DNA from 3 places in the Geobacillus sp. WSUCF-018B genome. Region 1 is predicted to be linked to each of the others. Evidence: predicted binding sites of a transcription regulator. Region 1 holds the regulator's gene; each other region holds the start of a gene.
What was found. The regulator LexA, encoded in region 1, represses DNA repair genes until DNA is damaged. The targets are predictions, from matches to a motif close to CGAACATATGTTCG.
Positions count from the first base shown of each region.

Region 1 (9,855 bases):
AGCTGTCGGACGAAGAACTGCGCGAAATTTTGCGGAATGAATTGCTGCAGGCCGGACGGTTTCAGCGCGCATCGCTTCGCCAAGGAGATCTCGCTCGCTTCTTTCACTAAGGATTGAGAAATGATTTCGGAGCCGGGGGAGGAGTTTCAATCATGGCAAAATATACGCGCGAAGACATTATGCGCATCGTCAAAGAAGAAAACGTCAAGTACATTCGCCTGCAATTCACCGATATTTTGGGGACGATCAAAAACGTCGAAATCCCGATCAGCCAACTTGAGAAAGCGCTCAATAATAAAATGATGTTTGACGGGTCTTCGATCGAGGGGTTTGTCCGCATCGAAGAATCGGACATGTATTTGTATCCGGATTTGGACACGTTTGTCATCTTCCCGTGGACATCGGAAAAAGGAAAAGTCGCCCGCTTTATTTGCGACATTTACAATGCGGACGGCACGCCGTTTGAAGGCTGCCCGCGCTACAATTTAAAGCGCGTGTTGAAAGAGATGGAAGCGCTCGGCTTTACGGCGTTCAACTTGGGAGCGGAACCGGAGTTTTTCCTCTTTAAGCTCGATGAAAATGGCCGTCCGACGATGGAACTGAACGACCGCGGCGGCTACTTCGACTTGGCGCCGACCGACTTAGGGGAAAACTGCCGGCGCGATATCGTGCTTGAGCTTGAGGAGATGGGCTTTGAAATTGAAGCGTCGCACCATGAAGTTGCCCCGGGCCAGCACGAGATCGATTTTAAATACGCCCATGCCATCAAAGCGTGCGACGACATTCAAACGTTTAAACTCGTTGTCAAAACGATCGCCCGCAAACATGGGCTGCATGCGACGTTTATGCCGAAGCCGATTTTTGGGATTAACGGTTCGGGAATGCACTGCAACTTGTCGCTGTTTCGCAACAACGAAAACGCCTTTTTTGATCCGAACGGCGATTTGCAGTTGAGCGATACGGCCCGGCAGTTTATTGCCGGCGTGTTGAAGCATGCGCCGAACTTTACAGCTGTCACCAACCCGACGGTCAACTCGTACAAGCGGCTTGTTCCGGGGTACGAGGCGCCATGTTATGTCGCCTGGTCGGCGCGCAACCGCAGCCCGCTCATCCGCATTCCGGCTTCGCGCGGCATGAGCACGCGCATTGAAGTGCGCAGCGTCGATCCGGCGGCGAACCCGTACTTGGCGATGGCCGTGCTGTTGGCGGCCGGGCTTGACGGCATTCGCAACAAGCTCACTCCTCCGGCGCCGGTTGACCGAAACATTTACGTCATGACGAAAGAAGAGCGGCTTGAAGAAGGCATTGTCGATTTGCCGGCCACGCTCATCGAAGCGCTCGACAATTTAAAATCGGACGAGGTGATCGTTCAAGCGCTCGGCAAACATTTGTTTGAGCACTTCGTCGAGGCGAAAGAAATCGAGTGGGATATGTACCGGACGACGGTTCATCAATGGGAATTGGATCAATATATGGAACTGTATTAAACATGAAAAAAGCTGTCCAAGTGGGGACAGCTTTTTTTGTCGTTATGATGGCCGGCTGGGCTGCAGCGTGAGAGCGACAGCGCAGCCCCTTCTGCCGGTCAGTCAATCAGGCGATACACGCCGATCACTTTGCCAAGAATGGTGCAGTCGCGAACGATGATCGGCTCAAGGTGGGCGTTTTCCGGCTGCAGGCGGATATGGTCCTTTTCTTTGAAAAACCGCTTCACTGTCGCCTCATTCTCTTCCGTCATGGCGACGACGATGTCGCCGTTGTTGGCCGATGACTGCTGGCGGACGATGACGTAGTCGCCGTCTAAAATGCCGGCTTCGATCATGCTGTCGCCCATCACTTCAAGCATAAACAGCTGCTCCTCCCCGGCGGCGAGCCGCTTCGGCAGCGGAAAATAATCCTCGATGTTTTCGACCGCGGTGATCGGCTGGCCGGCTGTCACTTTGCCGATGATCGGCACGGAAATGATCTCCTCTTTTTTCCCCGCTGTTTCCGCATCGCTGTCCAAAATTTCAATGGCGCGCGGCTTGGTTGGGTCGCGGCGAATGTATCCTTTGCTCTCCAGGCGCGCAAGGTGGCCGTGAACAGTGGAGCTCGACGCCAGACCGACCGCTTCCCCAATCTCCCGGACGGATGGGGGGTAGCCTTTCGTTTTCACTTCGTGCTTAATAAACTCTAAAATTTGCTGCTGCCGTTTGGACAGTTTTGTCATCCTTTTTCACACCTCTTGCCACATCATTTGTTTTTATTATAGCACGGAGCAGATGAAAAAACAAACATAAGTTCGAGTTTTTTTGTTGACACAAACAAGTGTTCCTGATTATAATTAAAGAAAAAAGCGAACAAACATTCTAGGTGGGGTGGAGAATATGAAAAAAGGGTTGATGCACTATGTCGTTTTTTCCGTCTTGCTCGCCCTGATGCTGGCTGCATTCGTTTACGCCGGCGATCCGGTCGATCCGAACGAATACATGACCGTAACGGTGGCTTCCGGCGACACGCTTTGGGGGTTGGCGAGGCAGTATGAAGAGGAGCATGGACTGACGCCGGGCGAGTTTATCCGCTGGGTGGTGGAGGTAAACCATCTGTCGGGCCCGCGCCTTACAGCAGGGGAACAAATCGTCATTCCTGTGTTAAAATCAAAGCATGGCGGCTCATTGGCCGTCAACCGGTGACAGAAGGAAGGGATGGCCATGAAGGCAGTCATTTACTGCCGCGTCAGCACGGACAAAGCGGAGCAGGAAACGTCGCTGGCCAGGCAGCGGGCCGAGCTCGAGAAGCTGGCGGCCGACTGTGGCTTTGAAGTTGTCAAGGTGATTGCCGAACAGGCGAGCGGCTATGAAGCCGACCGCGACGGCGTGTTGGAGCTGTTGTCGCTTTGCGAAGAACATCAAGTTGATGCTTTGCTCATTCAAGATGAAACGCGGCTCGGGCGCGGCCACGCGCGCATGGCGGTGCTGCATTGCCTGAAAAAGAGGGGCGTGAAAATTTACAGCGCCAGCCATCGCGGGGAGATGCCGCTGTCAGAGGCCGATGAAATGGTGCTGTCGATCATCGCCATTGTCGAAGAGTATCAGCGGAAAATACATAACGCCAAAATTCGCCGCGGCATGCGGCGGGCTGTCGAGCGCGGCTACCGGCCGGACCGGAACTTGACGCGGCGCGGCGAGAACGCCGGGCGCGACCGGGTCGAGCTGCCGGTTGAAGAAATCGTCCGCCTGCGCGGGCACGGCTTAACGTTTGCGGAGATCGCCGCCACGCTCCGAAGCTTCGGTTACGAGGCGTCCAAAGCGACCGTCCATCGCCGCTACCAAGAATATATGGACGGGCAGCAGGAGCGGCATTGACCATATGATGCGTCCGTCCGTCGAGCGACGGACGGCAAACGAAGGCGGGCGAGCGCCATCGTTGCCATCTTCCCGTTTCATCGGATAAGATAAAACAAAACGATACCATGGCAGATAGGGGAAGATGACTCATGCTTGCCAAACATAAATTAGCCCGCATTAATGAACTGGCGAAAAAAGCGAAAACCGGCGGCTTGTCGGCCGAGGAGACGCTGGAACAGGCGAAGCTGCGCCGGGAATACATTCAAGCGTTCCGCAAGGCGATGACCGATATGCTTCATACGGTGACGGTCATCGACCCAAACGGCCACGACGTGACGCCGCAAAAATTGAAGGAAAGTCAGCGGCGGCGCCTCCATTAAACGGTCGGAAGAGGGGCCCGGAAAATAACGTTGTACAAGCCGTTCGATTTTCTATATGATAGTAGATGACACCATGTTGATGAAAGGGAGGAAAACAATGGCGCATTCGATCGAAGAATTAGCGATTACCACCATTCGAACGCTGTCGATTGACGCGATCGAAAAAGCGAAATCCGGGCACCCGGGCATGCCGATGGGCGCGGCCCCGATGGCGTATACGCTCTGGACGAAATTTATGAACCATAATCCAGCGAATCCCAACTGGTTTAACCGCGACCGGTTTGTTTTGTCCGCTGGGCACGGGTCGATGCTGCTTTACAGCCTGCTTCATCTAAGCGGCTACGATGTCACGATGGACGACTTGAAACAGTTCCGCCAATGGGGAAGCAAAACGCCGGGGCATCCGGAATACGGCCATACGCCAGGGGTGGAGGCAACGACCGGCCCGCTCGGCCAAGGGATCGCGATGGCGGTCGGCATGGCGATGGCGGAACGGCATTTGGCTGCTACATACAACCGCGACGGGTTTGAGATCATCAATCATTATACGTACGCCATTTGCGGCGACGGCGATTTGATGGAAGGAGTGGCGAGCGAAGCGGCGTCACTCGCCGGCCACTTGAAGCTCGGCCGCTTGATCGTTCTGTATGATTCGAACGACATTTCCCTTGACGGGGAGCTCAACCTGTCGTTCTCGGAAAACGTCGCCCAACGTTTCCAAGCGTACGGCTGGCAATATTTGCGCGTCGACGATGGCAACAACATCGAAGAAATCGCCAAAGCGCTCGAGGAGGCGCGGGCGGACCTTGACCGGCCGACGCTCATCGAAGTGAAAACGACGATCGGCTATGGCGCGCCAAATAAAGCGGGCACGTCCGGCGTCCACGGCGCTCCGCTCGGCGCCCAAGAGGCGAAGCTGACGAAGGAAGCGTACCGCTGGACGTTTTCCGAAGATTTCTACGTGCCGGATGAAGTGTACGCTCATTTCCGGGAAACGGTGCAAGAGGCCGGTGCGAAAAAAGAAGCGGAGTGGAATGAGCGCTTCGCTGCTTACGAGCGGGCGCATCCGGAATTGGCCGCCCAGCTGAAGCAGGCGATCGAAGGCAAGCTTCCGGATGGCTGGGAGGCGGCGCTGCCGGTGTATGAAGCGGGCAAAAGCTTGGCGACCCGCTCGTCATCCGGGGAAGTGATCAACGCCATTGCCAAAGCGGTGCCGCAGCTGTTCGGCGGTTCGGCTGACCTAGCAAGCTCGAACAAAACGCTTATCAAAGGCGGCGGCAACTTCTTGCCGGACAGCTATGAAGGGCGCAACATTTGGTTTGGCGTGCGCGAGTTTGCCATGGGCGCGGCGTTAAACGGCATGGCGCTTCATGGCGGAGTGAAAGTGTTCGGCGGCACGTTCTTCGTGTTCTCTGACTATTTGCGTCCGGCGATTCGGCTGGCGGCGCTCATGGGCTTGCCGGTCATCTACGTCTTGACGCACGACAGCATCGCCGTCGGGGAAGACGGCCCGACGCACGAGCCGATCGAACATCTCGCTTCGCTTCGGGCGATGCCGAACTTGTCAGTCATCCGGCCGGCTGACGCGAACGAAACGGCGGCCGCCTGGCGGCTGGCGCTCGAGTCGACGGACAAGCCGACCGCACTCGTCTTGACGCGTCAAGATGTGCCGACATTGCCGACAACCGCTCAGTTGGCGTATGAAGGCGTGAAAAAAGGCGCGTACGTCGTTTCACCGGCGAAAAACGGCGCTCCGGAGGCGCTGCTGTTGGCGACCGGTTCGGAGGTGAGCTTGGCGGTGAAAGCGCAGGAAGCGCTCGCCGCCGATGGCATCGACGTCGCTGTTGTCAGCATGCCATCGTGGGACCGCTTCGAAGCGCAGCCAAAATCGTACCGCGATGAAGTGCTTCCGCCGGCCGTGACGAAGCGGCTCGCCATTGAAATGGGCGCGTCGCTCGGTTGGGAGCGCTACGTCGGCGCCGAGGGCGACATTTTGGCCATCGACCGATTCGGCGCTTCTGCTCCAGGAGAGAAAATTATGGCGGAATATGGATTTACCGTTGACAACGTCGTCCGCCGCGTGAAAGCATTGCTCGGCAAGTAATCGGGAAAGCTGCCCTTGCGTTGTTGCAGGGGCAGCTTGTTTTTGGGAAAGATGGCTGCACCTTGGTCACGTATTTTCGGGGGGAATCGAGAATCAAAGGCTTGCTCGTGACGTGTTGGCCTGTTTGCGGCCGCATGGCCACCGCAAACAAAAATCGACAATGTTAGTGAAAAAACTTGCCGTTAATAGACATATTTTTCCCCTTTCCTTTTCTATAATAGAAAATAGATGAACAGAAATGGGGGATGGGGCATGGTCCGCTATTGGATTTATTTGTTGAATGACGATGTGGCGTCGCATTACCGCCATCGGGCAGAAAAAATTGTCGAACTGCTTCGTGAGCATCAATACGCGAAAGCGCCGCTGAAGGCGATTTGCCGCAAGCAAGTCGAATTTATCACCGAACGGCTGTCATTTTCGCGCCTGGAACTTGGCTTAAAGCAATATTTTGCCGGCCGCGTCGGCAAAAATTTGGAGCGCAATATGTTTGTTTTGCAAAACGACGCCGGCGAGGAAGCGTTGCTTGTCGTGCAAAAGCGCCGCTTGCTTCTTGTCGCTGACAGCGCGCCGCTTGCCGCGGACATCGGGCGGGCGCTCGCTCGGCTTTCGCCGACGTTTTTGGCGGTCGACGCTGATTTTGCCGACTACTATTGGTTGTCTGCGCCGGCGCAAGGAAGAAAATTTGCGTAATGAAAAGATTTTTGTCGCGAAATATTGTCTAATGACGCATCGTTTAGTACACTGTTAGGGAGACAACAAGAAGGAGGAAAAGCGCTGTATGTGGGGTACGATTCTCGTTGGTGTGCTGGCGCTCATCGCCGGTATGGCGATCGGGTTTTTCATCGCCCGCAAAACGATGATCAATTATTTAAAGAAAAACCCGCCGATCAATGAACAAATGATTCGCATGATGATGATGCAAATGGGCATGACCCCGTCGCAAAAGAAAATCAATCAAATGATGAAAATGATGAACAATCAACTGAAATAAGCAAAACAGACACTCGATCGAGAGTGTCTTTTTATTTTGCCAAAATGTTCTTTCAAAATTTTTCTAGTTTTGTTACAATAATATGGCGATTGTTCGTCAGCCAAATGAAAGGAGGGCGGGCCTTATGCGCGTGTTTCGCGATTTGTTTTGGTTTTTCCGTCAAGAAAAGAAGGCGTATATCACCGGCATTTTCGTGCTTGTCATCGTGGCGTTTTTGGAGACAGTCCCGCCGAAAGTGATCGGCTTGTTGGTCGATCATATGAAAAACGGCACGATGACAAAAGAAGTGCTCATCCGCTGGATCGCCGTCCTCGCCGCCGTTGCGGCGGCGCTTTACGGGCTCCGCTACGCTTGGCGCATTTTCATTTTCGGTTCGGCGGTCAAGCTTGCCCGCCAGCTGCGCAACGAGCTGTATCAGCATTTTACGAACATGTCGCCGTCGTTTTACCAGCGGAAGCGGATCGGCGATTTAATGGCCCATGCGACCAATGATTTGCAGGCGATTCAACAAACGGCGGGAAGCGGCATCTTAACGCTCGTCGACTCGGTGACGCTCGGCGGGTTTGTCCTGGCGACGATGGCGATATCGATCAGCTGGAAGCTGACGTTGATCAGCCTGCTGCCGCTGCCGGTGATGGCATGGGCGACAAGCCGGTATGGGGCGATGCTGCATGAACGGTTTTTAACGGCGCAAGCGGCGTTTTCGTCGCTGAACGACAAGGTGCAGGAAAGCGTCAACGGCATCCGCGTCATCAAGGCGTTCGGCTATGAGGAACACGATGTCGAGGCGTTTCGCCGTCAATCGGAAGACGTCGTGGCGAAAAACGTTGCCGTCGCCAAAATTGACGCCTTGTTTGATCCGACGATCGGGCTGCTTGTTGGGCTGTCATTTTTTCTCGCTGTGGCGTTTGGCAGCCAAATGGTTTTGGCGGGCGAATTGACGATCGGCGAGCTTGTGTCGTTTACGACCTACCTTGGCCTGCTTATTTGGCCGATGTTGGCGTTCGGCTGGCTGTTTAACATTGTTGAGCGAGGGCGTGCTTCGTACGACCGGGTGCGGGCGCTGTTGGCTGAACAAGATGAAATCAACGAACGTCCGGATGCCCTTCACATCGCTCCGCAAGGCGACATTGAGTATGATGTTCGTCAATTTGCCTATCCGGGGGAGGCGAAGCCGGCGCTTCGGGGCATTCGTTTTCAGCTCAAGCGTGGGGCGACGCTTGGCGTCGTCGGCAAAACGGGGGCGGGAAAAACGACGTTGCTTCGCCTGCTGCTGCGCGAGTTTGACGGCTATGACGGCGAGATTCGCTTCGGCGGCCGCGACATCCGCGATTATACGCTTTTCGCGCTCCGTTCGGCGATCGGCTACGTGCCGCAAGACCATTTCTTGTTTTCTGCCTCCATCCGCGACAACATCGCCTTTGCCAAGCCGGAAGCCGGAGAGGACGAGGTCGTACGGGCGGCGCGGCTGGCCGACATTCATGATGACATTTTGCAGTTTCCCGACGGGTATGAGACAGTCATCGGCGAGCGCGGAGTTTCCCTATCCGGCGGGCAAAAACAGCGGCTGTCCATCGCCCGGGCGCTTCTCATTGACCCAGAAGTGCTCATTTTTGATGACGCGTTGTCGGCTGTGGATGCGAAGACCGAGGCGCGGATTTTAGCGGCGCTCAAACAGGAGCGGCGCGGAAAAACGACGATCATCGCCGCTCATCGTTTAAGCGCGGTTGAGCATGCCGATTGGATTCTCGTCCTTGACGGGGGACGAATTGTGCAGGCCGGAACGCACGAGCAGCTGATGACAGAAGACGGCTGGTATCGTGACATGCACCGGCGCCAACAGCTTGAGGCGCTTGCGGAGTAACAACAGACCTGAACGTTCGAGCTCCCGCCAAAAACGAGCGGAGCGAAAAGCTTGAAAATACAAGTTGTTTGTGGAATAGGGGGAAGTGGATGAACGACCGATGGTTGACAACAAAAGAGCAGCGGCGCGTTTTATGGCGGCTGCTCGCTTATATGGGAAGATACAAAAAAGAAACTGCGCTTGCGTTTGCGCTTCTTCTGTTGGCAACGGCCGGGGAGCTTTCCGGCCCGTATTTGGTGAAAGTGTTCATTGATGACTATTTGGTGCCGGGCCGCCTCGCTTTTGGACCGGTGGCGGCGCTGGCCGCCGCCTATCTCGGCGTGCTCGTCTTGAAAACGATCATTTCCTACTTCCAGCTTGTCGAGTTTCAGCGGCTCGCTTTGTACGTCATTCAAGCGCTGCGGATGGATGTGTTTGCGAAAGTGCACCGGCTCGGGATGAGCTATTTTGACCGGACGCCGGGCGGAAGCATCGTTTCGCGGGTGACGAACGATACAGAAGCGATCAAGGACATGTTCATCAGCGTCCTAGCGGCCTTTGTGCAAAACGGCTTGTTTGTCATCGGCGTGTTTGTCGCTATGTTTTCGCTTGATGCTAAGCTTGCGTTGTTTTGCCTGTTCATCCTCCCGGCGATCGCGTTCATCATGCACACATACCGCCGCTACAGCTCAGTGTTTTATCAAGAGATGCGCGAACGGCTGAGCGAACTGAACGCCAAATTGAACGAATCGCTGCAAGGAATGGCCGTCATTCAAGCGTTCCGCCAGCAGCGCCGTTTATATCAAGAGTTTGCCGCCGTCAATGAAGCGCATTACAAGGCGGGGATGAAAAACATCCACCTTGATGGACTGCTGCTTCGACCGGCGATCGATGTGGTGTATATGTTGTCGATCATGGTCGTGCTCAGCTTTTTTGGCATCACGGCGCTTGATGGCCCAGTTGAGATCGGAGTGCTGTATGCGTTTGTCAACTATTTGGAGCGCTTTTTCGAACCGGTGACGCAAATGATGATGCGCCTGTCTCTTTACCAGCAGGCGATCGTTTCCGCCTCTCGCGTGTTTGCCCTTCTTGATCATCAAGAAGAGGCGCCGGCCAATCCAAATCGGTCGCCGCATGTGATCGAGCGCGGGGAAATCGAATTTCGGGATGTCAGCTTTTCCTACGACGGCAAACGGGATGTGCTGAAACGG
Region 1 is NZ_PIJF01000001.1:172,571-182,425, forward strand. Features, by position in the region: gene CV944_RS00870 (MerR family transcriptional regulator) at 1-110, shown strand, start outside; gene glnA (type I glutamate--ammonia ligase) at 153-1,487, shown strand; gene lexA (transcriptional repressor LexA) at 1,586-2,209, opposite strand; gene yneA (cell division suppressor protein YneA) at 2,367-2,672, shown strand; gene CV944_RS00890 (YneB family resolvase-like protein) at 2,691-3,344, shown strand; gene CV944_RS00895 (DUF896 domain-containing protein) at 3,476-3,706, shown strand; gene tkt (transketolase) at 3,804-5,810, shown strand; gene sirA (sporulation inhibitor of replication protein SirA) at 6,063-6,500, shown strand; gene CV944_RS00910 (YneF family protein) at 6,589-6,801, shown strand; gene CV944_RS00915 (ABC transporter transmembrane domain-containing protein) at 6,926-8,665, shown strand; gene CV944_RS00920 (ABC transporter ATP-binding protein) at 8,755-9,855, shown strand, end outside.

Region 2 (9,855 bases), on a different contig from region 1:
ACAAGGCGCTTCAGTCGCTTGGCAATCCGGGGCTGTTCGGCGTCGGGGAGAAAAAATCGGACATCAATGCGTTTAAACAAAGCAAAGAGACGATTTTAACGGCGCTGCAGAAGCAATTCGGTTTGAAAAGCTTAGAAGTTGGCCATTTTTCGGAAAGCGCCACGGAAAAACCGGATGAAGTGAGAAAAAAGGAATGGACCGACTTGTCAGAATTGAAAAACTGGATTCCTCTCATTGTGATCGTTGCGATCATCATTGGCGCTGTCTTGATTTATGTACGGCGTCGGAAACGGACTTAGTCTACTTGTGAAGGGGGAGGCGGGGGCATGGAAGTTCAAGCGCTGCTCATTACGTTTCGCGAAGCGCTCGAGGCATTGCTTATTATCGGGATTATTACGTCGTATTTGAAACGGGTGAACCATCGCGAGTATACGAAATACGTATGGCTTGGCGCCGCCTTGGCGGTGGCCGCCAGCGTCGGTGTCGCTATTTTGTTTCAAGTCGTGTTGACCGGCTTCGCTGCGATGGCAAGTGAAATCTACTTAAAAATCGGCATCATGATCGTCTCCGCGTTGCTTTTGACGCAAATGGTGTTTTGGATGGCCGAGCATAGCCAGGACATAAAAAAAAGCGTCGAAGGGAAAATGGATCAGTTCATCACAGCCGGCAATGTCGCCGGCATGGTCATCCACTCGTTTTTAGTCGTGTTGCGCGAAGGGGTGGAAACCGTCTTTTTCTTCGCCGCCATCACACACGGCAACATCGGCGCGGCGCTGCAAGGCTGGGGAGCCGCGACAGGCATGGCCATCGCCGCCTTGGTCAGCTACTTCTTCTTTAAGGGAACGATGCGCATCCCGCTCAAGACATTCTTTAAGGTGACCGGCGCTTTTATCGTCCTCATTGCTGCCGGGTTGCTCGTGCAAGCGATTTCGATGATGCAGGACATTGGCCTCATTGGCAGCGTCATGCCGCATGTATATGATTTGACATGGCTGCTTCCGGAACACCCGATCGATTATGAGCATTATTTGCGCGACCACGGTGTGGCCCCCATCTTCTCCGGTGAAGTCGGCGTCTTTTTAAAAGCGCTGTTCGGCTACTCGTCGATGCCGTCGCTTGAGGAAATGATCGCCTATATCGGTTATTTTGTCGTGATTTACTTGCTCGTGACGAGCCGCCAAGGCCAAAAGAACAGCAAAGAGCACCCGTCGGCAGCGGCGCTTAAGGAAAAGACGAAAGGCATTCTGTAAAGGTACAAGGCGCTGCGCCTTGTATTTTTTCTTTGGAGGGAATCTCGTGAAACGACTGCTGCACGACCGGCTTTGGCTTTGTTTCAGCATCGGGCTGGCCGCCGTTTTGGCCGGCGCCGCGTTGTATTGGGCAAGCCCGTATGCGGCCACATGGGATGAAGTCGATTTTGCGCTGGCGCTTGAGCGCTACGACTTGTTAGGCATGCAGCCGCATTTTCCCGGCTATCCGTATTTCATTTTAGGCGGCATGGCCGTTCACACGGCCATCGCCAATCCGGCTAAGGCGCTTTCCGTGTTGAATGTTCTCGTTCTCTTGTCCGCCGTTTTTCCGCTCGTTTGGCTGCTGCGCCGGAACGTTTCGCTCCCGGCGGCGCTGCTCGCCGCTTTGGCCGTGCTCTCTTCAAGCTATGTGCTCCTGGCCGCCGCCCGGCCGATGTCGGACGGCGCGGCGCTTGGCGTGCTTTGGTGGTACATATGGGCGGTGGAATGGGCGCGGCGGCGAATGACATGGCCGGCGCAGCTTTGGCCGTCCGCGTTGTTTAGCATCCTCATGGGCATCCGTTTGTCTTATGCCCCGTTTGCTGCCGCGTTGTTGATCCTTTGGCATGAAGACTGGAAAACGCACCGCCGCCTCGGCCGCGTGGCGGCATCGCTGTTGGCGGCGGCCGCCTTTCAATTTGTTTGGGTGGCGGCGGTCGCGGCGACGGAAGGCGGCCTTTGGCCGTTTTTCAAGCTTGGCTTTGCGTTTGTTGCCGGTCATTTCAGCGAATGGGGCGGAACGGCGGCGGCGAGCCCTCTTCCATTTTGGGAGCGGGTGTGCCGCTTTGTCCTTGACAACTTTCTTTGGACCGGCATGGCCAGCCGAAATGCTTGGCTGCTGGCTGCCTATGCAGTGGTCGGCGCCATCGCCTGGCGCGCGGGGCGGTTGGGGCTTCCGCGCCCGCTTGTCGTTTCCGCGTTGCTGTATGCTTTGTGGGCGCTTTTCGGACAAAACATTGACAAGCCGCGTCATCTCCTTCCGCTCGTTCACATTGCGCTCGTTTTCGTGTGGGGGCGGCTGCTGGCCGCGCCCCGGACATGGCGGTTTGTTCTTGCCGCGGCAGTGGTGATGCTGCAGTCTACAATCGGCATCGGGCTGTTGCGCGAGCAGGCAAAGACGCCGCCGGCAGTGTATCAGCTTGCCGACGATTTGCGTGACAAACGGCAGCCGTTTGTGGTATATACGTGGGAAGAGACGCGCGTCCTAGACTATTTGAACGTGCCCTTTCCACATAAAGACGTGCTCCATTTTTCCTTCTTTTTGCAAGACAAAGAAAACTACCGCCATGCTGCGATATATATGACCAATCACGTTGTCCAAGGGTTCGAGGCTCAAGGGATCGATGTTTCCCGCCATGTGCGCAAAGTGAAAACGTATCGTTCCAGTTTGCTTGCTGATCCGGTGTATGGGACGATTACGCTGTACGAATGGGTTGATGGAGCAGTGAGGTGATGGCCAATGAACGAGCGGCTGAAGGAAAAGCTGTCCGTGCTCCCGGAACAGCCGGGCTGCTATTTAATGAAAGACAAACACGGAACGGTCATTTACGTCGGCAAGGCGAAGTCGTTGAAGGCGCGCGTCCGTTCGTATTTTACCGGGACGCATGATGGCAAAACGCAGCGGCTTGTGGAGGAAATCGCCGATTTCGAATACATCGTCACCTCGTCAAACGCCGAAGCGCTCATTTTGGAGATGAATTTGATCAAAAAGCATGATCCAAAATACAACGTCATGCTCAAGGATGATAAAAGCTACCCGTTTATTAAAATCACCGCGGAACAACATCCGCGCTTGCTCATCACCCGCAAAGTGAAAAAAGACGGCGGCAAATATTTCGGCCCGTATCCGAACGTGCAGGCGGCGAACGAAACGAAAAAGCTGCTCGACCGTTTGTATCCGCTCCGCAAATGTTCGACGATGCCTTCGCGCGCCTGTTTGTATTACCATATGGGCCAATGCCTCGCCCCGTGCGTCAACCCGGTGTCGGACGAACAAAATAAGGCGATGGTTGAACAAATCGTCCGCTTTTTAAACGGCGGCTATGAAGACGTAAAGCGGGAGTTGGCCGAGAAAATGCACGAGGCGGCGGAAGCGCTCGAATTTGAGCGGGCGAAAGAATACCGCGACCAAATCGCGGCGATTGAGATGACGATGGAAAAGCAAAAAATGATGTTCAATGATTTCATCGACCGCGATGTATTCGGCTATGCGTACGACAAAGGCTGGATGTGCGTGCAAGTGTTTTTCCTCCGCCAAGGAAAGCTGATTGAGCGCGACGTGTCGATCTTCCCGCTTTACCAAGACCCGGATGAGGAAATGCTGACGTTTTTGGGCCAGTTTTATGCGAAAGCGCATCATTTGAAGCCGAAAGAAGTCGTCCTCCCGTCCGACATTGACGGGGAGCTTGCCCGTGAATTGCTCGGCGTAGCCGTCGTCCAGCCGAAAAAAGGGAAGAAAAAAGAGCTTGTGGAGCTGGCGAGCCAAAACGCGGCCATTGCTCTGAAAGAAAAATTTTATTTCATCGAGCGGGACGAAGAACGGACGATCAAAGCCATCGAGCGTCTCGGAGAGCGCCTCGGCATTCCAGCGCCGCGCCGCATCGAGGCGTTTGACAACTCGAACATTTACGGGGCCGATCCGGTCTCGGCGCTCGTCGTGTTCCTTGACGGCAAGCCAGCGAAAAAAGAATACCGGAAATATAAGGTAAAAACAGTGGCGGGACCGAACGATTATGAAACGATGCGCGAAGTTGTGCGCCGCCGCTATACGCGCGTGTTGAAAGAAGGATTGCCGCTTCCCGATTTGATCATCATCGACGGCGGTAAAGGCCACTTGTCGGCGGTGCGGGATGTATTGGAAAACGAGCTTGGCCTCGATGTGCCGCTGGCCGGGCTGGCGAAAGACGAAAAACACCGCACATCTGAGCTTTTGGTCGGCGACCCGCCAACGGTCGTGCCGCTTGACCGGCAAAGCCAAGAGTTTTATTTATTGCAGCGCATTCAAGACGAAGTGCACCGGTTTGCGGTCACGTTCCACCGCCAGGCGCGGCAGAAGACGATGTTCCATTCCGTGCTTGATGACATCCCGGGTGTTGGGAAAAAGCGGAAAAAAGCACTCTTGAATTATTTCGGCTCGGTGAAAAAGATGAAAGAGGCGACGGTGGAAGAGCTGCAACAGGCGAACATTCCGCGGGCGGTGGCGGAGAAGATTTATGAGAAGCTGCATGAATAACTGCAAACGGAAACGAAAGGGCGTCCGGCCGAGCCGGGACGCCCTTTCGTTACTCGATGGGCTGCTTCCGGTCCCATTTGACTAAAATGCGCGCCTGGCCGGCTCGCTTGGCCGGCAGTTCAACCGCTTCGGTGACAAGACGTTTTTGCTGCTCAATCTGTTCGGCAAGAAATCCGGCTTCGAGCTGAAACGAGCAGCTGCCGTACAAGGAAAAGCGAGCGGCGATGATAGAGCCGGACAGCTCGATGGGCAGCTCGTCGTTCCGTTCTTCGCCGGCCGTCAGCGTTCCCCAGCCGGCCTCCTCAAAAAAAGCGGCGATTTGTTCCAAGTCGCGAAGCGGATAGCGACGCGCCAACTGTCTGCCCGCCCAGTATAAAAGGGACGGGGCGTTTTTGCCGAGCAGCTCGGGAAGAAGCGAATGGCGGAGCAGCTCAGCACCAAACGCCGATTGGGTAATTGATCGAAATGTTTCGTACTGTTTTTCCAATGATGGCTGTCTCATCATGTTCCCCTCTTTCTATCCATTTTCCCATTATAGCCAAACAGCTGCCGGCATGCACTCTCTTTCTTGCAAAAAACGTGAACGGAGAATGTTTGAACACTTTGTGACGATGTTTTCTTGACGCTTGTACAATGTGGGAGTACAATGAATGTGACAAATGCAAGATGGAAATGGAAGGCGTTTCTATTTCCATCCTGTAACGAGGGGAATTTATTTTTACTTACGTTAAAGGGGGTTTACATAATGGCAGGGAATCGCGAGTTTTATTATCGCCGGCTCCATTCGCTGCTCGGGGTTATCCCCGTTGGGGTGTTTTTAGTGCAGCACTTGGTCGTCAACCATTTTGCGACGCGCGGGCCGGAAGCGTTTAACCGGGCGGCTGCGTTTATGGAAAACTTGCCGTTCCGTATTTTTTTGGAAATTTTCATTATTTTCCTTCCATTGCTGTTCCACGCGGTATACGGCATTTACATCGTGTTTACAGCCAAATTCAACACGCGCCAGTACGGCTATTTCCGCAACTGGATGTTCATGCTTCAGCGGATTACGGGCATTATCACATTGATTTTTGTCGTCTGGCACGTGTATGAAACAAGGGTGAAAGCCGCGTTTGGCGCTGAAGTGAATTATGATATGATGGCCAATATTGTCGATAATCCGTTTATGCTTTGGTTTTATATTATCGGCATTTTGTCGACCGTCTTTCACTTCGCCAACGGTTTATGGTCGTTCTTCGTCAGCTGGGGTTTAACGGTATCCCCTCGTTCACAGCAAGTGTTCACGTACATTACGATGATCATCTTTGTCGCGCTTTCGATTGTCGGCATTCGCGCCATTTTGGCTTTTGCGTAAAAAATTGATTTCAGCTGTTGGATGACATGAACCGCTGCGTTGGCTCTTGATGGATCGCGCTGCAGCCGTTTGTCGAACGAACGCTTGATCGACAGAGGCAAACCGAGGGACATTGAAGCAAAAGCAGCAATTTTCTAGGGAGTGAGTAGCCATGAAAAAAGGAAAAATCATCGTTGTCGGCGGCGGGTTGGCCGGTTTGATGGCCACGATTAAAATCGCCGAAGCAGGAGTGCCTGTTGAGTTGTTTTCGCTCGTTCCGGTAAAGCGTTCTCACTCCGTCTGTGCCCAAGGCGGCATTAACGGAGCGGTCAACACGAAAGGGGAAGGCGATTCGCCGTGGGAACACTTTGACGATACCGTCTACGGCGGCGACTTTTTGGCGAACCAGCCTCCGGTCAAAGCGATGTGTGAGGCGGCGCCAGGGATCATTTACATGCTCGACCGGATGGGCGTCATGTTCAACCGCACGCCGGAAGGGCTTCTTGATTTCCGCCGTTTCGGCGGGACGCAGCACCACCGCACGGCGTACGCCGGGGCGACGACCGGACAGCAAATTTTGTATGCGCTTGACGAACAAGTGCGCCGCCATGAAGTAGCGGGGCTTGTGACGAAATATGAGCATTGGGAATTTTTAGGGATCGTTTTGGATGACGAACAAATTTGCCGCGGCATTGTCGCGCAAGACTTGCGTTCGATGGAAATTAAAGCGTTCCCTGCCGATGCCGTCATTTTGGCGACCGGCGGCCCGGGGATCATTTTCGGGAAATCGACGAACTCGGTCATCAATACCGGATCGGCGGCTTCCATCGCCTATCAGCAAGGCGTTTACTACGCGAACGGCGAGTTCATCCAAATTCACCCGACCGCCATTCCGGGCGATGACAAGCTTCGGTTGATGAGCGAATCGGCGCGCGGGGAAGGCGGCCGCGTTTGGACGTATAAAGACGGGAAACCGTGGTACTTCCTTGAGGAAAAATATCCGGCTTACGGAAACTTGGTGCCGCGCGACATCGCCGCACGGGAAATTTTCCACGTCTGCGTCGATTTGAAGCTCGGCATCAACGGCGAAAACATGGTGTATTTGGATTTGTCACATAAAGATCCGAAAGAGTTGGATGTTAAGCTCGGCGGCATTATCGAAATTTACGAGAAGTTCATGGGCGAAGACCCGCGCAAAGTGCCGATGAAGGTGTTCCCGGCCGTTCACTACTCGATGGGCGGCTTATGGGTCGACTATGACCAAATGACGAACATCAAAGGGCTGTTTGCCGCCGGTGAGTGCGATTATTCCATTCATGGCGCCAACCGTCTCGGGGCAAACTCGCTTCTGTCGGCGATTTACGGTGGAATGGTCGCCGGCCCGAATGCAGTCCGCTACATCCGCGGCCTCGAGAAATCGGCCGATGCGATGCCGTCGACGCTGTACGACCGTTATGTCAAACAAGAGCAGGAAAAATGGGAAAACATTTTGGCGATGGACGGCACGGAAAACGCCTACGTGCTGCATAAAGAGCTCGGTGAATGGATGACGGCAAACGTGACGATCGTCCGCTACAACGACCGGCTGCTGAAGACCGATGAGAAAATTCAAGAGCTGATGGAGCGGTATAAAAACATCAGCGTCACCGATACGTCGAGATGGAGCAACCAAGGGGCGACGTTTATCCGCCAGCTGTACAACATGCTCCAGCTTGCCCGCGTCATTACGCTCGGCGCGTACCATCGCAACGAAAGCCGCGGGGCGCACTACAAGCCGGAGTTTCCGGAGCGCAATGACGAAGAATGGCTGAAAACGACGATGGCCCGCTATACGCCAGACGGTCCGGCGTTCCATTACGAAGATGTCGATGTCTCGTTGATTAAGCCGCGCAAACGCGACTACAGCAAAAAGAAAGAGGAAGTGAAGTAAGATGAGCGAAAACAAAACGGTTCGGTTCATCATCACGCGCCAAGATCGTCCGGATTCCGCTCCATATGAAGAGGAGTTTGTCATTCCGTACCGCCCGAACATGAACGTTATTTCGGCGCTCATGGAAATTCGCCGCAATCCGGTCAACGCCAAAGGGGAAAAAACGACGCCGGTCGCCTGGGAAATGAACTGTTTGGAAGAAGTGTGCGGGGCCTGCTCGATGGTCATTAACGGAAAGCCGCGGCAAGCATGTGCGGCGCTCATTGATAAATTAGAGCAGCCGATCCGCCTGGAGCCGATGCGCACGTTCCCGGTCATCCGCGACTTGGTCATCGACCGGAGCCGGATGTTTGATGCGCTAAAACGCGTCAAAGCATGGATTCCAATCGACGGAACGTACGACTTGGGTCCGGGTCCGCGCATGCCGGAGCGGAAGCGGCAATGGGCGTACGAGCTGTCCAAATGCATGACGTGCGGGGTCTGTCTTGAAGCGTGCCCGAACGTCAACAGCAAGTCGAACTTTATCGGCCCGGCGCCGCTGTCGCAGGTGCGGCTGTTTAACGCCCATCCGACCGGAGCGATGCATAAAGCCGAGCGGCTGCGGGCGATTATGGGCGACGGCGGTTTGGCCAACTGCGGCAACTCGCAAAACTGTGTGCAGTCGTGCCCGAAAGGCATTCCGCTGACGACGTCAATCGCCGCGTTAAACCGCGACACGACGATCCAAATGTTCCGCGATTTCTTTGGCAGCGACGAAGCGTAACAGTTGAACCTCTCATCCCCTCCGTGGCCAGCCATGGAGGGGATTTTGCGCTTGCCCAGCCCCCTTGTCTTTGATCAGGTGGGGAGGCGAAAAAAAGACCTATTTTTCTATTAGATAAGCAAAATTTCGTCACCGCCGCCCTTGCTCTCACATACGATATGGCGAGGAAATACCCATCCGGCAGTTCGGGCCCATTGAGAGCAAGGAGGGTTACCACCGTTGAAGGATCAATCGTTTCAATCGAAGCCGCTGCTGACAAAGAGAGAAAAAGAAGTCTTCGAATTGCTCGTGCAAGATAAGACGACGAAGGAAATCGCCAAAGAACTGTTCATCAGTGAAAAAACCGTTCGCAACCATATTTCGAACGTAATGTATTTTGAATACATAAATATTGGTAAAATGTGTTATAATAAAGGTAAAAGGAGGTTGATCGTTTGGATCTGGAAGAAGAACTTTGGCAATTGATGTTTTTCACGATTATCGCCATTCGGCATGATATCAAGTGGGATGACTTACATCCTTTTACACCAACATCCATTCTCAATAAAACGCAAGGAAAGCAATTTATTCAACATGTTCGTCTTTATATCCGGCAACATTACGGAATCACGATCCCGAAGATCAGTTTTCATTTGTACCAAAACTTATTCGGACTATATTCTCACTTCATGAGTCATCTTGAAAAAATCGAGGCATAATGCCTCTTATTTTTTTATGTTTTTTGCATAAAAATGGAAATAAATGGTATAATTAGGTGTAAAAAATTAACAAGGGGGAATTGTCCATGGATGAAAAGTGGATGTTTAACAAAGAGGAAGAAGAAAAAGGGAACGTTGGATCCAAAAAGGATATGAAGTAACACAAAAAGAGCGACCATACACTGCCGCTCAACTTGAAAAACTTGAATACATTTACAATAATTATAAAACATGGAATAAAGAAATTGCAATAGAGATGAAAATGGAAGAAAAAAGATTAGAACAAATGGCGAAAGAGCTGGAAGAATTGGAATTAGGGAAAATTCTTCTTATCGAAGACAATATCGAACGAGAGTTAGAATTAGAATATTATAAACGCTAAGGCTTTGGGCATTAAGCTCAAAGCTTTTTTCAAGGAAAGAAACTTCATTGTTTTGTGTTCATGAAATGTATAAAACCGCCGGATTTTCGGCGGTGTTTTGTTCAAATGGCAATCAACTTAAATGGCAATCGACGCTGAGGTCGGTCGTTTGTTTTTGTTGTAACCATGTTCACGATCGTACGTTTGGAAAATGTAAATAAAATGTTGCTCCATCTCTTTCAGCTCTTC
Region 2 is NZ_PIJF01000002.1:110,866-120,720, reverse strand. Features, by position in the region: gene CV944_RS01545 (hypothetical protein) at 1-299, shown strand, start outside; gene CV944_RS01540 (FTR1 family iron permease) at 327-1,250, shown strand; gene CV944_RS01535 (nucleoporin-interacting protein) at 1,297-2,742, shown strand; gene uvrC (excinuclease ABC subunit UvrC) at 2,749-4,521, shown strand; gene CV944_RS01525 (YslB family protein) at 4,571-5,023, opposite strand; gene CV944_RS01520 (succinate dehydrogenase cytochrome b558 subunit) at 5,267-5,875, shown strand; gene sdhA (succinate dehydrogenase flavoprotein subunit) at 6,027-7,784, shown strand; gene sdhB (succinate dehydrogenase iron-sulfur subunit) at 7,786-8,547, shown strand; gene CV944_RS01505 (helix-turn-helix domain-containing protein) at 8,767-9,012, shown strand; gene CV944_RS01500 (hypothetical protein) at 8,982-9,245, shown strand; gene CV944_RS17825 (hypothetical protein) at 9,502-9,627, shown strand; gene CV944_RS01495 (GIY-YIG nuclease family protein) at 9,745-9,855, opposite strand, start outside.
Region 2: a site for LexA is predicted at 5,949-5,962, ahead of sdhA (succinate dehydrogenase flavoprotein subunit). Genes of this name have one in related genera too.

Region 3 (9,855 bases), on a different contig from region 1:
GTCAAGGCGCGCGAGACGTTTAACCCAATCAGCCAGTCGGCTTCGGCGCGGCAGACGGCCGATTGATACAGCCGGTCAAACTGCGCCCCGGGCTTTAACTGGCGAAACCCGTCGCGGATGGCGCGGTCGGTTTGCGACGAAATCCATAGCCGCCAAATCGGCTTCGTCCAACCGATCATCTCTAAAATCCAGCGCGCCACCAGTTCCCCCTCGCGGCCCGCGTCGGTCGCGATGATGACATCTTTCACATCCGGTCGTTTCGCCAACCGTTCAATGACGCGAAACTGGTGGCTTGTTTGCCGAATGACTTTCAAGCCCATTTTCTTTGGGATGATCGGCAAGTCCTCCAGCCGCCATGTTTCGTATTTTCGGTCGTAGTCTTCCGGCATCTTCAGCTCCACTAAATGGCCGAGCGCCCAGGTGACAATGTGCTGCTTTCCTTCAAAATAATGTTTATGCGCTTGCTTGCAGCCGAGCACGCGGGCGATGTCGCGGGCGACGCTCGGCTTTTCCGCTAACACGAGCGATTTCATCGATAAACCCCTTTCTGTCGTCTCTACATGAGCACAGTCTGCTTCTTAAGTATAAAGGAAGAAGGAAAAAGACGCATCCGTCAAGGTTTGTCTCCTTGGCGGGACAAGACGCCTTGGCGTGGCGCAAAGCTGCATCTCCACACTTTCTGCACATTTGCCAAATAAAATAGTAAAATTGAAATGACACTCGGGCTTGATGGATGAGGAGAGGAATCCGTGCGAAAACTGTCATGGAAACTCGGCATGCTGTTTTTTGCCTTTGTCTTGGCCATTGAAATGGTGCTGTTCGTTTCCCTCTACGCTACGCTCGTCCATGCGCGCATCGAGGAAGAATTCGCGCAGCTTCTGGCGCGCGGAAACAGCCACCGCAATGTATTGGAAAAAAATTACGATCGAACGACGTTGGCGCATGTCGTGATGATGGAATCAGAGGCGGAAACCGATGTCGCCATTACGGACGCCCGGCGCCGGATTGTATCGGCGTCTAGCGGCATTGTTCCGTTTGCCAAGCGCCTCATTCCTTTAACGAACGGCCGCCATATTCCCCGGCGGGGAATGATGGTCGAAACCGACTGGAAGCGGGCGTCGCATATCGCTGCCGTCAGCCCGATTCAAATCGGGGGGGAAACAAGGGGATATGTGTATATGTTTCAAGACACCCGCTCGATCCGGACGATGGTGTATAAACTGAAGCATCATTTTATCGTCGTTGGCGTGCTGTCGGTGGCGATCACCGTGTTGACCATCGCCTTTTTCTCCCGCGCCATCACGATGCCGCTCCTTCGCATGAAACAGGCGACCGAGGCGCTCAGCCGGGGGGATTTTTCCGTCCGCCTCGAGATGAAAGGCAACGACGAGCTGGCGCAACTCGGGAGAGCGATTCAAACGCTGGCCAACGATTTGGCGTATTTGAAACAAGAGCGGAGCGAATTTTTAGCGAGCATCTCTCATGAATTGCGCACGCCGCTGACGTATGTGAAAGGATACGCCGACATTGCTAGGCGTCCGCATCTGTCTGAGGAGCAGCGGGCGAACTATATGGCGATCATTTACGAAGAAGCGGAAAAGATTGAAAAGATGGTCAAAGATTTGTTTGAATTAGCCAAACTGGAGCAACACTCGTTCCAGATTGAAAAGCAGCCGACGAATCTTTGTTCGTTTTTGACAAAATTGTGTGAAAAACTGCGCCCCGCGTTTCAGGAAAAATCGCTGTCGCTTGTGTGCCAGTGCCCCGGTTCGGTCATGGCCGCGATCGATCGGCAGCGGTTCGAGCAAGTGATGATCAACGTGCTTGACAATGCACGAAAGTACGCGTTTTCCGGCACGACGGTGGCCGTCGCCGTTCACCTTCAAAAGCAAGGAATCGTCATTGCCGTGTCCGATGAAGGAACCGGCATTCCGCCGGAAGATGTGCCCCGGATTTTCGAGCGGTTTTACCGGGTTGACAAATCGCGGTCGCGGACAAGCGGCGGGACCGGACTCGGTTTGGCGATTGCCAAAGAAATCGTCGAGGCGCACGGGGGAACGATCGCCGCTAGAAGCGAACAAGGAAAAGGAACGACCATCCTCATTACGCTGCCGGAGGGATAACGATGTATACCTTGCTGTTGGTTGATGATGAAGAGCGGATGCTCGATTTATTGGAATTGTATTTAGCGCCGAACGGCTACCGTTGCGTGAAACGGCGTTCAGGGGCGGAAGCCATTGACTATTTGCGGCGCCATCACGCCGATTTGGTGCTGCTTGATGTCATGATGCCAGAACTCGACGGATGGGAAACGTGCCGCCGCATTCGATCGTTTTCGAATGTGCCGATCATGATGGTCACCGCTCGCGATGAGACGGCGGATATTGTCCAAGGATTGAAAATCGGAGCGGACGATTATGTGACGAAACCGTTTGACGAGGCGGAACTGCTTGCTCGCATTGAAGCGGTGCTGCGCCGTACAGCTGGCGGTCGTTCCGCCATTCGCGCGGCCGGGCTTGTATGGGACGAAGAGGAACATACGGTCCGCTACGAAGATAAGCCGATTGCGTTGACGCCGAAAGAATTTGCCATTTTGGGGCTGCTGTTAAAGCACCCGAATCAGGTGTTCAGCCGCGGGCAAATCATCGCATCGCTATGGGGCTATCTCGCTGATACGGAAGAGAGGACCGTTGACTCCCACATGAAAAACATCCGCGAAAAATTGCGGAAAGCGGGGTTCCCAGTGGACGAATATTTGCAGACGGTCTGGGGCGTCGGCTACAAATGGGAAGGGCGCAAGTCATAACCATTTTCGGAAAGAGAGGCGTTTGGGTCAAATGGAAGAGCGGTGACGTTCGTTGCTGCCATCGGCCGCACGTCTCTTTCTGTGTTTGCAACGGCTAGCTCGCTCGGCAAGCTCCCGGCTTTATGGATGGAAGCGTATGCCGTCCATCAATTCCTCGAGGCCGCCTGGGCGGGCAAACTGATGCTCGCTGTTGCATCGATCGTTCTTTTGTGGTTCGTCTGGCGAAAGATAGGGCAAAAAGCAGCGGGGTGAAACAGCCCCCGCCCGAAAGGACAGTCAGCCTAGGCGCCATACGGCCTTTAGCGGCAAATCCAAGGCCATCTCCACAAAATCTGCACAAATGTCCGGTATGCTAACAAGGCAAGGAGGGTGAAAACGATGAAAAACTGGAAAATGTTATTGGGAACAACTTCAGTTATGGCAGCGCTCTTGTTATCGGCCTGCACCGGTGCCAACGACAACAAAGCGCCAAAGGAACATACAGCTTCTCACACCGGGCATGAAGGAATGAATCACTCGGGCTCCAAAGAGGTGCCGGCCGGATTGAAGGAGGCGAAACAACCAAAGTATCCGGTTGGAAGCCAAGTCATCATCCATGCCGACCATATGCCGGGAATGGATGGAGCCAAGGCGACTGTCACCGGTGCCTTTGACACGATCGTCTATACGGTCACATACACCCCAACTACAGGCGGGGACCCAGTGAAAAACCATAAATGGGTCATTCACGAAGAAATCGAAAACGCCGGAGACAAACCGTTCCAGCCGGGCGATGAAGTCGTCTTGAATGCCGATCACATGGAAGGGATGAAAGGGGCCAAAGCAGTCATTGATTCGGCGAAACAAACGACGGTGTATATGGTCGATTACATCGATACGGAAACTGGTCAAAAAGTGACCAACCACAAATGGGTGACCGAAGACGAGCTGTCGCCGGCCAACTAACGAATCATCATCGGTGTTTCCGCAAAACGCGCAGCCATTTCCCTTGGAGCATAGGGGAATGGCTTGTTTTTTTCGGCTCATTTGTGAAAATTGTGGTATAATTATACGAAAATCCCCTATTTTTTCAAAAAATAGACAATATAGGCGGCTTCGCCTGAGTCTTACGGAGCGATCGGGAAAACGGGAGAAAGAAAGGGAGAAACGATGCGGAGATTTTGGTTGGGAGTTATGTGGTTTTCAGTGGTTTGGGTGCTTTACGGCATCGGAGCGGCAGGGCATCACTTATGGACGGAACACCGGATGGACGGACAGGCGCTGATTCTCGCGCTCGGCATGGCGACCATGGCCTGGCGGGCATGGGACGAATATCGTGGGAACGGTTGGACACGAAAAAAGGAAGACGGGCGCCGTCTATGATGGAAGGACGCCCGTCTCTAGCTGTCGCCCGAGCGAAAAGAGGCGGTTTGGTTACGCCGTTCGCCCGGGCGCTTTTGTTGCTTGATGCTGCTTTTCTTTGACAGTGGAATAGATGAATAAGAGAACCAAGACGGCCACGCAGAGAAGCGAACCGATTCGATGCTCTCTTTGAAGCAAAAAGCCAAGCCAAATCGCCCCGAGCGCCCCGACCGCCGCCATCGTTGTGTACGGAAACCCTTTCGTTCGGAAAAACGGCTTCGTTTTGTAGTGCGGCCGCAGCTTCAGCTGAGCGGCGCCGATCATCATCCAAACGATGAGCACGGTAAACCCAGGAATCGTCATCAATTCCCCGATGATCCGCCCGGGCGTCAAGTAGGCGCCGATCACGCCAGCGGCGATGCAGATGGCGACCATGCCCATCCCGTACAGCGGAACCCCGTGTTTCGTCGTCCGCTGCAAGCGGCGGCTTGCTTCTCCTTGTTCAGCCATGGTGTACAGCAACCGAGAAGTCGCATAGACGCCTGTATTGGCCGCCGATAAGACGGCAATGAGCAACACCGCGTTCATGACATGGGCCGCGCCGGGCAACCCGATCGCTTCCAACACTTGGACAAAGGGGCTGTTCGTTTCCGAAACGGTGTTCCATGGCATAATGCCGCAAATGATGGCCATTGGCAAAAGATAAAAGCCGACAACCCGCCAGATTGTGGTGCGAATGACGCGCGGCAGCACCTGCTCGGCGTCTTTCATCTCCGTCACCGCCACCCCGATCAGCTCCGCTCCTCCATAGGAAAACATCACGATAAGCAAGGCGCTGAGCGTTCCGGCAAACCCGTGCGGAAACCATCCGCCGTCGCTGGTAGACGGAAACGAGCCGCTTATGCCGCTTGGGATCGCGCCAGCCCATACGCCCGCCCCGAGCACGATAAACACCACTAGCGCCGCCACTTTCAGGCCGGCCAGCCAAAATTCCGCTTCCCCGTAATACTTCACAGGGAAAAGATTCAACCCCATGATCAGACACGCGCACAGGAGGGCAAGCAGCCATAACGGCGCAGACGGAACCCAATAGTTCAGAAAGCTGCCGGCAGCCAGCAGTTCGACAACAGTGACCAACGTCCAATTGATCCAATACAGCCAGCCGACGATCCATGACAGGCGAAAGCCAAACGCCCGGCGGATCAAATGTTGAACGTTCGAACCCGGATACGCGATCGCCATCTCGGCCAGTGCAGCCATAATCCAAAACAACAGCACGCCGCCGATCAAGTACGTGAGCACGACGCTTGGTCCAGCGATATGAATGGCCTCGGCGCTTCCTTTAAAAATGCCGGTGCCGATCATCCCTCCTAACGCGATCAGCTGAACGTGGCGGGGCAATAGTCCTTTTTGCAGCTGAGGACGGGATTGTTCCATGTTGACAACAACCTTTCTGCTCTAATGTTGATTCATAGATGTGCTTTTTTGCTTTTATGCGGTTAAGCAAAAAAGATAATTTCAGAATATAATAGTTCAGTTGTTCTGTCAACGATTGTCGAAAAAAGGCATCACCAACATGGAAATGTTTTGTTATACTGGAAACAGAAATGATGTGCAAAAAGGAGATTAAGAGAATGCTTCCTCATAGAGGCAAACCCATTTCATCAAAAGCGGTCACCGTGTGGCGTCTCACGGGGGCGCTTGTGGCATTGGCTTCCGGTGTGGCGATCGGGGGAATCATATGGCTGCTCTCGCAGTTCCATGCTCCTCCTTGGCTATTGATAGTGTTGGCCGGCGTTTGGATGGTGCAAGCCATTGTATGGGTCGTCTGGCTCCCGCCGTTGCGCCAAAGACGTTGGCGCTATGACATTCGTGAAGAAGAGATTGACATTCAGCGAGGAGTCTGGTCTACGAGACGGACTTTGATCCCGATGGCTCGCGTTCAGTACGTCGATGTGCGGCAAGGTCCGCTTCTCAAGCGGTACGGGTTGGCTTCCATTGCGGTGTTCACAGCGGCGGCCGCTCATGAAATTCCCGCTCTTCCGATGGAAGAAGCAGAACGGCTTTGCCGCTTGATTGCCGAGTGGGCGAAGGTGGTGGATGAAGATGACGCCTAGACGCCGCCTTCATCCCGTTGCGATTATGGCGGGAGTCGGAAAAGAACTGAAAAACATGGTCGTTCCGCTCCTTGTGATCATGGTGGCGGGCAGTCTGAACCGCTTCTCTTGGCGGGATTTCATCGTGCCGCTGGCGGCTGTCGTATACACGGTGGTGATGGGGGTTCTGTCTTGGCTCCGCTTTACCTACGCTTGGGATGAAGACCGCTTGCTCGTGGAGGAAGGCGTGTTTGTCCGCAAAAGACGTTCGATTCCGTTCGAGCGCATCCATGGGATTTCAGTGACAGAGGGGATATGGCAACGGATGGCGGGAGTGGTTCAAGTACATGTTGAGGCGGCGGGTGATGCCCTCGGTGAAGCAGAAGTGACGCTTCGGGCCATATCAAAGGAAGAAGCCCGCTGCCTGCAACGATGCGTGGAACAGGCGAAACACAAGGTGGGAGCCGCCGCCCATCCAGAACCATCCGCGAACCGTCCACATCGTGCTCTGTTTGCCTTATCGGCAAAAGAAATAGGGGTGGCTTCGTTGACAAGCGGTGGAGCGCTTGGCGTGGTTGCCGCTTTATGTGGGTTTTTGTCGCAATTAGGCGACTTCATTCCATATGAGGCGCTGATCCGCGATCTTCAGTCGACATGGAACGGACATGGACGATTGCTTATTGCCCTATTCATCCTGTCGCTTCTCTTGGCCGCTTATGGAGTAGCTATCGTACAAAACATGATCCGGTACGCTTCGTTTGTCGTGCGGAAACAAGAAGACACGATTGTGATTGCTCGCGGATGGCTGGAACGAAAAGCGGTGTCCGTCCCAGTTGCCCGCGTCCAAGGCATCGTGATTCATGAGAATTGGCTGCGCCGTTTGTTTGGCTACGCCTCTGTGTCTTTGATTCATGCTGGGGGGGAGGCTCGATGGCGGCGGAACAGGGGATGTTGTTCTTTGTCCGCTTGTGGAAAAGAGGAGAGTTGCGTCGATCATGCAAGCTTGTTTGCCCGAGTACGACCTCGGCGTTTCCTTTTCTCCATTGCCCAAGCGCGCGAAACGCCGTTACATGCTTCGTCCGCTTGTTTGGCTCGTGATTCCCGCCATCTTGGCGGCATATATAGAACGCCCATGGGGGGCGGCTGTGTTGTTGGTGCTGCCGCTCGGGGCATGGATCGGCATCCGCCGCTTTCAAATCGCAGGATGGGCGCTTTCGTCGAAGCAGCTCGCGCTTCGAAGCGGGTGGTTTCGGCAAACGACGACGTATGTCTTGAAACGTCACGTTCAATCGCTTGAAACATCAGCGACGTGGTGGCAAAAGCGAAAACGGCTGGCGACCATTTCCGTTGCCGTCATGCCGCTTGGCGCCCGCGCCCGCGTCGTCGATGCGGATGAAGCGGATGCGGCTTCGGTCTATCGCTGGCTGCAAGGGGAAAGGAGGAAGCAAACATGATGAGAGCCTCTTTTCATGGGATCATCCTTGCGTTTGGGCTCATTTTGCCGCTGGGGGTGCAAAACGTGTTCGACAGATGAAATCTGCGAACATTCCTTGATGCCGCAGTATTCTCGTTAAAGCTCTCTAAACCGACCCCGTGAGACATCAAAAGACTTTCTGCATGTAGGAGAATGGGCTGTTTTTCACGAACAAATGATCTGGTACAATGAAGAAGAAAATGGAGAAAAGAAAGGGAAAGGGTATGTCAACAGGGCGTGAATCCCGCGGACGGATCATTTTTCATATCGACTGCAACTCGTTTTTCGCCAGTTGCGAGATTGCCCGCGACCCGTCGCTTCGGGGAAGGCCGGTCGTTGTGGCGGGGGATCCAAAAGAGCGGAGGGGGATCGTGCTGGCGGCCAGTTATGCGGCGAAACAGCAGTTTGGCATCTATACGACGATGTCGCTTACAGAAGCGAAGAAGCGCTGTCCGTCGCTCGTTGTGCGCTCGCCGGATTTTGCCTTTTATCGTGAGATGAGCCACCGCTTATTCCAATGGCTCGAGCGTTTCTCTCCTGTGTTGGAGCGCGCCTCGATCGATGAAGGCTATTTGGACATGACGGGCTGGGCGTCAACCGCTCATCCGCTGGTTGTGGCCCGTCAGATTCAGCATGGGCTGTTGAGGCAGCTGTCCATTCCGGTGAGCATCGGAATCGCCCCGAATAAGTTTTTGGCCAAAATGGCAAGCGAGATGAAAAAGCCGCTCGGCATCACGGTGCTGCGCAAACGCGACGTCCCGCATGTCCTTTGGCCGCTTCCGGCTGAACAGATGCATGGTGTTGGCGACAAAACCGCCAAGAAACTGCAGGCTCTAGGCATGCGTACGATCGGCGATATCGCGAACGCCGACCGGGCGCTTCTTGAGCAGGCGTTTGGCGTCTATGGCCTGCGTCTTTACGAGCGGGCGAATGGCATCGACCCGCGCCCGGTTGATCCAGCAGCGGCGGAGAAATGGAAATCAGTCGGGAACTCAACGACGCTGCCGCGCGATGTGGACGACGAACAAGAACTGCGGGCCGTTTTGCGCAAGCTGGCCGAATCTGTCAGCGCGCGGATGAAACAAAAGCGGGGTGTCTCGCGGACTGTCCAGTTGACGATCCGCTACCACGATTTTCATACAATCACCCGCAGCCAAACCGAGGCGGCGCCGTTGCAAACGGCGGACGACCTCTTTTTGACGGCGGCGCGGCTGTTGAAAAAGCATTGGGACGGACGCCCAGTGCGGCTTCTTGGCGTTGCCGCACTTCATGTGTTTGACGAACGGGAAGAAGGAAAGCAGCTCGATTTGTTTCATTATGAAGAGGAAGTAAAAATGGAAGAACTTTGGAAGACCATCGAACAGCTGCGGACCAAATTCGGCGATCGCGTCCTTCGAACAGGCGCTGAGCTGATGCGCAGTGTCCATTCTGTGCGGGAAAACAGTGATGTTTGAATCCAAAGCGAAGAGGCGGGAATACTCCCGCCTCTTCGCTATTGAGATGTTTTCGTCTTTTTGAATAGCGACCATAATCCCCATTTTGACGGTTTCCCTTCCCTCATAAAAGAGTCTTCTCCATGAATGATGGCGTCTTCTTGGATCAAAACAGAGGCGGAAGGAAGGAATGCCGCCACTTCATAGGTTTCGGAATCTGATTGCTGCCCGTCGGCTGAAATGTCGGATGCCGATGTTGGATCTTGCGTCACCGCCTCTTGGCCGCCGGGAGAAACTAGAGATTCCTGCTTCTCTTTGATTTCCATGTTTGGGTCTGTTTTGTTAGGTCGTTCATCCTCGTTTTTTAACGGGTCCGCTGCTTTATGAGTGCTTTCAAACCTTACTTCATCTGTCTGTGTAAACAACTGGTGGTCCTTTTTCTGTTCCAGCCTTGAAGCGTCTGAGCGTTTTCCTGGATTTGGATCAGTATGATCGTTCTGAACGCTGATATTCAATCGATTGTCCTCATCCTCTGCAGGTGGTGATGAATGCTGAAATGGGAGGCGGTGATGGGAAGACGGATGTTCCATTCGGACGCGTTTGATTGGGATCGATTTTTGCGAATATAGATGGGATGCATGTGTTTCTTTGCGTTTCACAGGTGAGACGACAATGGGTTGGTTATTTCCATCCATAAAATCCTGT
Region 3 is NZ_PIJF01000061.1:672-10,526, reverse strand. Features, by position in the region: gene CV944_RS14705 (DNA topoisomerase III) at 1-533, opposite strand, end outside; gene CV944_RS14700 (sensor histidine kinase) at 750-2,123, shown strand; gene CV944_RS14695 (response regulator transcription factor) at 2,126-2,806, shown strand; gene CV944_RS14690 (hypothetical protein) at 2,849-3,058, shown strand; gene CV944_RS14685 (YdhK family protein) at 3,185-3,751, shown strand; gene CV944_RS14680 (hypothetical protein) at 3,980-4,168, shown strand; gene CV944_RS14675 (amino acid permease) at 4,220-5,584, opposite strand; gene CV944_RS14670 (PH domain-containing protein) at 5,782-6,264, shown strand; partial or broken gene CV944_RS14665 (PH domain-containing protein) at 6,254-7,697, shown strand; partial or broken gene CV944_RS17720 (LysE/ArgO family amino acid transporter) at 7,697-7,768, shown strand; gene CV944_RS14655 (DNA polymerase IV) at 7,942-9,171, shown strand; gene CV944_RS14650 (hypothetical protein) at 9,210-9,855, opposite strand, start outside.
Region 3: a site for LexA is predicted at 7,886-7,899, ahead of CV944_RS14655 (DNA polymerase IV). Genes of this name have one in related genera too.